2 regions of the Nocardioides sp. W7 genome follow, and region 1 is predicted to be linked to the other one. Evidence: predicted binding sites of a transcription regulator. Region 1 holds the regulator's gene; the other holds the start of a gene.
The links. The regulator LexA, encoded in region 1, represses DNA repair genes until DNA is damaged. The targets are predictions, from matches to a motif close to TCGAACANNTGTTCGA.
Positions count from the first base shown of each region.

Region 2: MUB56_RS25845 (DUF222 domain-containing protein) is a predicted target of LexA. The motif match lies at 2,030-2,045, and genes of this name have one in related genera.

Region 1 covers NZ_CP095078.1:1,927,690-1,931,576, forward strand. Annotated here, with positions in the region: gene MUB56_RS09120 (ATP-dependent DNA helicase) at 1-224, shown strand, start outside; gene MUB56_RS09125 (MXAN_6640 family putative metalloprotease) at 236-1,801, opposite strand; gene lexA (transcriptional repressor LexA) at 1,881-2,597, opposite strand; gene MUB56_RS09135 (LysM peptidoglycan-binding domain-containing protein) at 2,872-3,204, shown strand; gene MUB56_RS09140 (hypothetical protein) at 3,315-3,686, opposite strand; gene MUB56_RS09145 (mismatch-specific DNA-glycosylase) at 3,787-3,887, shown strand, end outside.
Region 2 covers NZ_CP095078.1:636,030-639,916, reverse strand. Annotated here, with positions in the region: gene MUB56_RS03085 (hypothetical protein) at 1-801, opposite strand, end outside; gene MUB56_RS03080 (CalY family protein) at 855-1,475, opposite strand; gene MUB56_RS25845 (DUF222 domain-containing protein) at 2,096-2,707, shown strand; gene MUB56_RS25840 (HNH endonuclease signature motif containing protein) at 2,653-3,339, shown strand; gene MUB56_RS03070 (IS110 family transposase) at 3,590-3,887, shown strand, end outside.

The DNA of each region.
Region 1 (3,887 bases):
ACGGGTTCATGCAGGTCGCCGCCACGCACGCCGCGCTGCTGATGGCGCAGGGCGCCGGTCGACTGATCCGCACCACCTCCGACCGCGGCGTCGTCGCCGTCCTCGATCCTCGGCTGGCGACCGCTCGCTACGGCGGCTTCCTCAAGTCCAGCCTGCCGCCGATGTGGACCACCACCGACCCGGCCGTGGTCCGCAAGGCCCTGGCCCGGCTCGCCGCCGGCTGAGGCCTGAGCGACTACGCCAGCGCGCGGACCTGCACCCGCAGGGTCAGGTCGTCGTCGAGCGAGCGGCCCCGGCAGGAGTGGACCGTGCCGCGGCCGCAGCGGTAGCGGGTGGCGGCGTTGACCAGCGTGACGTCGACGTACCTGACCCGGCCGGCCGCGAACGGGAGCGTGATCCGGGCGCCCCCCGACCGGTCGACCCGCACGACCCGGGTCCGCAGCCGGCCCGACTCCTGACGCACGGTGAGGACCGCGGCCGTCGGTCGGCTGCGGCGCGGGAGGTCGACGGTGATCCGGAGCCTGCCGGCGCGCCGGGACGCACCGGTGTCGGGTCGGTAGCGCAGGGTCCCGCTGCCGAGGTGGTCGAGGGTGAGCGCGGCGCGGCGGCTCTGCCCGCGCGCGACCCGGGCGCTGCTCTCCGGCGTGGTCGCGGGGTAGCGCGAGCCCTCCGCGTAGCTGCTCCTGGGATGGCGGTTGGCGGCGGAGAACCGGGCGACGGTCGCGGTCATCGACCGTCCGCGCTCGCCCAGCACGGCCTCCACGGCCTGGATCGAGTACGCCGGTCCGGCGGCTCGCTCCCAGATCTCCCGGATGATCGTGGGCAGCCCGCCCTGTGCGCGTGGCTCCACCTCGCTGAGGTGGCGGAAGAAGATCCAGCTGCCGTAGACCCGCATCCCCTCGCCCTGGTCGAGCGGGACCCCGGGCTGGCTCATCGGGCTGTTCCGGAGGTACTGCACGTTGTCGTTGACGCCGTCGTACACCTCGTCCTCGACCCAGGTGGCCGTCGACTCGAGGAACCACGGGTCCTCGGTGAGGTCGTAGGCCAGCTGGACCGCGTGGAAGTACTCGTGCGCGAGCGTCACCTGGAGGTTCTCGGTGGGGGTGTGGGACGGGAACTCGGCGAAGTCGTTGTCGAGCGCGCAGTACGCCGTGGCGCTGCGCTGCTGGGCGCTCGTGACTCCCTCGGGGGCGCAGTAGCCGTAGATCCCGTCCCCGCGGGTGCCGCTGTCGACGAGGTAGACGTCGAACTGGTCGAGTCCGCCACCGCGGATGCCGTCCGCGACCGGGCGGCGGTAGCCGGCGCCCGCGTAGGTGCCGCTGACCTCGGCCAGGGTCGTGAAGACCAGGTCGACGTAGTCGGGGCGGCCGTTGCCGTTGCCGTCGGAGAGATCGGGGGCGTCGGAGGTCTGGCGCGCCCAGTGCACGCAGAAGCCGTCCTGGCACGCCGCGGTCGGCTGGGCGCCGGCCCGGTAGCCGAACTGCTGGGGGTCGGGGTTGTCCGTGGGTCGGGCCAGGATCCGATCGGCCTCCGCCCGGCGGGCCGCCGGGAGAGCGGTTCGGCTCCGGGCGAGCTCGAGCAGCACCAGGCTGGCGTCGCGGCCCGACGAGCTGCCGCGCAGGAGGCCGTCCGCCTCCTCGAGCACCTGGGCGGCGCGGGCTGCCGGGCCCTCGATCGGGTGTCCGACCGGCTCGCCGTCCCAGCCGCTCGCGCCTGAGGCGGCGCCCGGCTGAGTCAGCAGCGCGGCGGCGAGGACGGCGGCGCCGACGGTCGCGAGCAGCGTGCGGTGGCGTGCGGGCACGAGGTCTCCAACCGGGAGGGAGCGGGCGGGCAATCCTCGCACGCCCGCCCTCGTGAACGGCCCGGTCCAGCCTCCTCGCTCAGACCTTGCGCAGGACCGCGGTGACCTTCCCCAGGATCGTCGCGTGGGTGCCGTCGATCGGGTCGTAGGCCTCGTTGTGGGGCATCAGCCAGACCTTCCCGTCCTTGCGCTTGAAGGTCTTGACGGTGGCCTCGCCGTCGAGGAGGGCGGCGACGATGTCGCCGTTCTCGGCGGTCTGCTCCTTGCGGATCACCACGTAGTCACCGCTGCAGATCGCGGCGTCGACCATCGAGTCACCGGCGACCTCGAGGAGGAAGAGCTCACCCTCGCCGACCAGCTGACGGGGGAGCGGGAAGACGTCCTCGTAGCGCTCCTCGGCCAGGATCGGTCCGCCGGCGGCGATCCGCCCGAGCAGGGGGACGTTGGTCGGCACCGGGGCGGCGTCGCCGACGCCGGTCTCGTCGTACGACGACTCGTCGGCACCGGAGAGGGCACGCCGCGCGGCCATCACCTCGGGCAGGAACACCTCCAGCGCGCGCGGCCGGTGCGGGTCGCGCTTGAGGAAGCCCTTCTCCTCCAGCGACTTCAGCTGGTGCGCCACGCTCGAGGAGCTCGTCAGCCCGACGGCGTCACCGATCTCGCGCATGCTCGGCGGGTAGCCGCGCTTCTCGATGCAGTCCTTGATGTGCGCGAGCACGCGCTGCTGGCGCGGGGTCAGTCCGGTGGCGTCGGGCGGCCCGTCGGGCAGCTCGCGGACGTTCTTCTTCGTGGCCATGGTGATGCCTTTCGCCGGGATGCTCGTGGGCTCACCGTACCGAGATGCGGCTCCGGCTTCAAACATGTGTTCGAAGGGCGTGTCGTCCCGATCCGTTCGAACAAATGTTCCCCCGGTTCTTGATTTCGTTCGAACAGGTGCTCTAGTCTCGCACACATGTTCGATCGAACGTCTGATCGACCAGCTGGCCAGCACCGGACTGTCGGTGGGCGCGGATAGACATTCGCTCGTGGCCAGGCACCCAGGCTGACCGCCACTTCCCCAGGAGGTCCCGATGAGCACGATGCAGATGTCCGACCTGTCCCTCACTCGCGGCGAGCTCCGGCTCACCCGGCGCGGCCGGCTGGTGATCTTCCTGCTCGGGCTGACCCTGGTGCTCGGGATCGGCCTGATGCTCGCCGCCGGGTCGGTGGCCACGCCCGAGCCGGGCACCGCGGAGCCCACGACGGTCGTCACGGTCGGCACCGGCGAGACCCTCTGGGACATCGCGGCAGGTGCGGCCGAGGACGGCCAGGTCCAGGAGATGATCGAGCACATCGAGCGCCTCAACGGCCTGGAGTCGACGGTGCTCCTCGCCGGCCAGGAGCTCCGGGTCCCGACGGAGTAGCGCCACCACAGACTTCGCCAGCCGCTTCGACCCCGGCTGGCGAGCCGGGGAAGACAGGGGCGGGGCCACGAGGTGGCCCCGCCCCTGCGGCGTTTCGGTGTCCGAGGGGGTCAGCGGGCCGCGCGCCGGCCACCGGGCGGGCGCGGCGCGGGCGGGGTCCGGTCCGCCGTCTCCGACGGCACGGGGGACTCCGGTGACGGCGGGGGAGCGGTGATGCCGAGCCCGCGGAGCAGACGGGCGACCATCATCAGGCCGAGGAAGAGGCAGGCGATCGCGCCGGCCGAGGCGAGGGCGAGGAACAGCCAGGCGCGCTCGTCACCGGATCGGGCGCTCGCGCCGAAGTCGATGGCGGCGTACACAAGGTAGCCCCAGGCGACGACCGCCAGGGTCACCCCGACGGCGAGCAGCAGCAGTCGGGGGCGGAAGGTCCGCGGTGGGCGTGCGGCACGTCGCGACCCTGCTCGCTTTCCCTCGCCCGCCACGCCGGTCATTGTGTCGCACCGACCCACACGGTGTGGGAGGACCCGCGCATCCGGCGGCAGCTCCGTGCCCTGAGTTTGGTGCGGCCCGGAGAGTGAAGACGTGGAGGTGCTTCCGGACATCGTGGGTCCTGAGCCGATCGTGGTCTTCTGCGGCCTGGCCGGCGCGGAGTCGACCAAGTGGCGCGAGCACTACTACGCCTC
Region 2 (3,887 bases), 1.3 Mb from region 1:
GGCCTGCTCGAGGTCGTCGGCCTCCAGGGCGTGCTGGATCCGGTCGAGGCGGGCCGGCAGCAGCTCCTGATAGCGGCTGGCGAAGCCGTCGACGAAGATCTCGTCCTCGACGTCGTCGGCCAGGCGGCGCAGGGTGGCCTCGTGCAGGACGATGACCTCGAAGACGGCGTCGACCGGCGCGTCGGTGCCGGCCGGCTCGGGCTCGGTCTCGTCCTTCGCGGGGGCGGCCCAGATCCGGGAGAGCCCGAGCAGCAGCGTGCCGCCGAGGGCGAGCCAGAGGCCGTACTGCTGGATCCAGGGGTGGCGCAGCGCCCGGATGACGTTGCCGACCTCGGGGATGACGTGGCGGGTGACGTACACGGTGTCGTCGCGGACCTCGGCGGTCCAGGGGTCGACGCCGGCGTTGGCGTCGCCCTTCGTGCGGATGGCGACGGTGCCGTCGTCGCGGTGGATGACCTCGGTGATGCGGTGGGTCTCGACGCGGTGGTCCTCGACGGGGATCTGGTAGCTGATCACGTCGCCGACCTCGAGATCCCGGGTGGCCTTCGGGAAGGAGACCGCGACGTCGCCGGGACTGATGACCGGCGCCATGCTGCCGGTGAGCATGGTCATCGTGCGGTAGCCGAACACGTGCGGACCGACCGCGAGACCGAGGAACGCCACCAGGCACGCGACCAAGACCAGGTTGCCGAGCCCGCCGACCAGCGTCCGACCCAGCGTCCGTCCCAGCCGGACGACGCGGCGTACGCCGGCGCCGGCCCGGGCGGGCTCGGTGCTGAGGTGGGTCGGCTGGGCGGTCATGGTGGTCTCCGAGACGGGTCGACGTGCGCGTGGGATCGGGCGATGCCGCTGGGTCAGCGGGCCTGGCCCGCGCGCTGGGTGGCGTCGAAGGTGAGGTTCAGGGCAGCGGTCTTGCCCTGCAGCGCGTTGTCGTTGGCGGTCTTGTTGTAGGGCAGCGCGAGGCGGACGCGGAGGTTGGCCGCCTTGGCGGTGCCGTTCAGCTCGTCGGTGAGCTTGGGCAGGTCGAGGCCGCTGGTGCCGACGGTCTTCTCGGCGACGATGCTGACGGGGGCGGTGGCGCAGGTGAGCTCGGTGGTGCCGGCCTTGGCGGTCCAGGGGGTCGCGCAGGAGTCGATGGCCACTCGGAGGCTGTTGGCGGCGGTGGGGTCGACGAGGACCTGGTCGCCGGTCGCGGTGGCGGTGAGGTAGACGTTGCCGAAGGTCTCGCTGCCGGTGTTCGTGAGCTTGATGGCGCGGTCGACGGTGTCGCCGGGGACCATGCCCGTGACGGGGGCCGAGAGCGAGCCGGACTTGTCGGAGGAGATGGCCACGGTGCCGGTGCCGACGTTCTGGGCGGCGGCGGTGGTGGAGGTGAACGCGCCGAAGGTGCCGAGGCCGGCGACGGCGGCAGCGCCGGTGACCAGGGCGACGGAGGCGAGAACCTTGGTGGAGGTGACGGTGGTGAGCTTGCGCATGGCCGAGTCCTTTGCTGGGGAGGGAGGCGGTCCGTCTCAGTGGCGGTGCCTTGATGAGTGCAACTCTCCCGTCCGGGACTCAAGGTTCTCGGGGCCGGCGGAGCAGGGTTGGCGCAAGGACTAAGACGGTTCCTCAACGAACCCTCAACGTTCTGGAGAATGGGAGAGCGGTCCCGGCCTCGGCACGAACGGCGAACGTCGACCGCTCGAGGACGGCGGGTCGGCGAGGGCCTCCTCGCGACGCGCTGCGGTGCGCACGAGTCCGGCCACGCCGGACGACGTGCTGCGCGGCGGCCAGGCGATGGCGGTCGTGACCTGGAGCCGTCCGAGAGCGGTACGACGACCAGCCTTGTCGCGCTGGCTCGGGCGGACCTACCGACCTCAACAGCTCCGCGCCCCAGTAAGGCGCCGCAGTCTTCCTGGAACTCGCGACGCGGCCCGGTGGTTGGTCGACCAGCACGAGCTCGGCGCTCGGGTCTTCGGACACGCCATGGAAGGCAGAGGGAGTGGCCATCCGTCTGAGTTGCCGTGAGCCTGTGGAAGACCTAGGGCGTCCGAACGTGCGTTCGAGTAGAATTGGGGCATCATCCCGCACCGTTGTGGAGCTCTCGGAGGCTCGCATGGACCACCCGATCCGGGTCGCCACCCAGGTCATTGACGGTGCCCTGAAGTCGGTGGCCGACGTGAACCCGGCGTTCATGACCACCACCGACAAGGCGTCCGCCCTGGTTGAGCTGGCCGCGATCGAGGACCGGGTGGGCGAGCTGCGACTGCGGGTCACCGCCGACGCCGGTGACGTGGCCGAGGAGTCGGGTGCGCGGGACGTCGGGGCATGGACGGCAGCCGCGACGCGGCGTCGTCGTGGTGACTGTGCTGCCGACCTCCGCCTCGCGTTGGTGTTGGCCGACCGTCCGGTGTTGGCAACGGCGGTCCGTGAAGGTGAGGTGAACCTCGACCAGGCCCAGGCCATTGCGGCGTCCCTCGCCGAGCTCCCGGCCGACGTCGACGCCTGCGTGGTCGACCGGGCCGAGGCCGCGTTGGTGGCGTACGCCGCCCGCTTCGACCCGGTCGAGCTGGGGCGCCTGGGTCGTCGGATCCTCGACGTCATCGCCCCCGACCTCGCCAGGCCGCCGAGGCCCGCCACCTGGCCGACCTCGAAGCCTCCGCCCACCAGCGGATGCGCCTCGGGCTGCGGCCGCTGGGTGATGGGACCACTCGCATCAGCGGACTGATCCCGGACGCCTCCGCTGCCCGCCTCGCGACCTACCTGCACGCCTTCACCAACCCCCGCCGCGACGACGCCGACCCCGAGCCGGCCGAAGCGCGGCGGACTCCGCACGGCCGCAAGACCGCCCGCGCGTTCTGCCAGCTCCTGGAGACCCTCGACCCGACCCGGCTCCCCATCCACGGCGGCGACGCCACCACCCTCGTCGTGACCATGTCGCTGGAGTCGCTCCGCGCCGAGCTCGGCACCGCCACCCTCGGCAACCCGGCACCGGGCGACTCGCTCGACCGGATCACCGCCGACGAAGCCCGTCGCCTGGCCTGCACCGCCCACCTCGTCCCGGCCGTCCTCGGCGGGAAGGGTGAGGTCCTCGACCTCGGCCGCTCCCAGCGTCTCTTCACCCGAGCCCAACGCCGCGCCCTGACCTTGACCGATCGCGAGTGCCGCGCGGAGGGCTGCCGGATCCCGGCTCCGTGGTGCGAAGCTCATCACGCTGGCACCCCCTGGGCCGCCGGCGGCCGCACCGACCTGGCCGACGGGATGCTGCTCTGCTCCCACCACCACCATCGAGCCCACGACCCGACCTACTCGCCCGAGCGGCTCCCCGACGGCGGTGTCCGCTTCCACCGACGGACCTAAACCGGCTTGGTAGGGCATTGGCGGCTACTAGACGATTCCCGTAGGGCCGGTGTCTGGCCAGACTCGGTCCAGGTGTCCGGCGGGAAGCTCTCTATGCGGCTGCCCACCGGCTTGTCGGTGTGGCTCTCTATCGGTCTGCAACCCGCCGGGCACCGCTGACGAGGCGTGGCTCCAGAAGGGACTGCCCAGCTCGTAGTAGCAATGCCCACCTCGCCGTCCACATCGGAACGAGCACAGGCGGGAGCAACACATGGAACAGCAGGCGGAGCACGTGATCATCGGGGTCGATCCTCACAAGCTGTCGGCCACGATCGAGGTCGTCGATCAGCAGGAGAACCTGCTCGGCTCTGGGAGGTTCACCACCGACCAGGCCGGCTACACAGCGATGCGGAAGTACGCGAAGACCTGGCCGGACCGGCTCTGGGGGGTCGAGGGCGCCAACGGGGTCGGACGCCCGCTCGCACAACGACTCCTCGAAGACGGCGAGCAGGTCGTCGACGTGCCGGCCAAGCTTGCTGCCCGGGTCAGGCTCTTCGACACCGGGCACA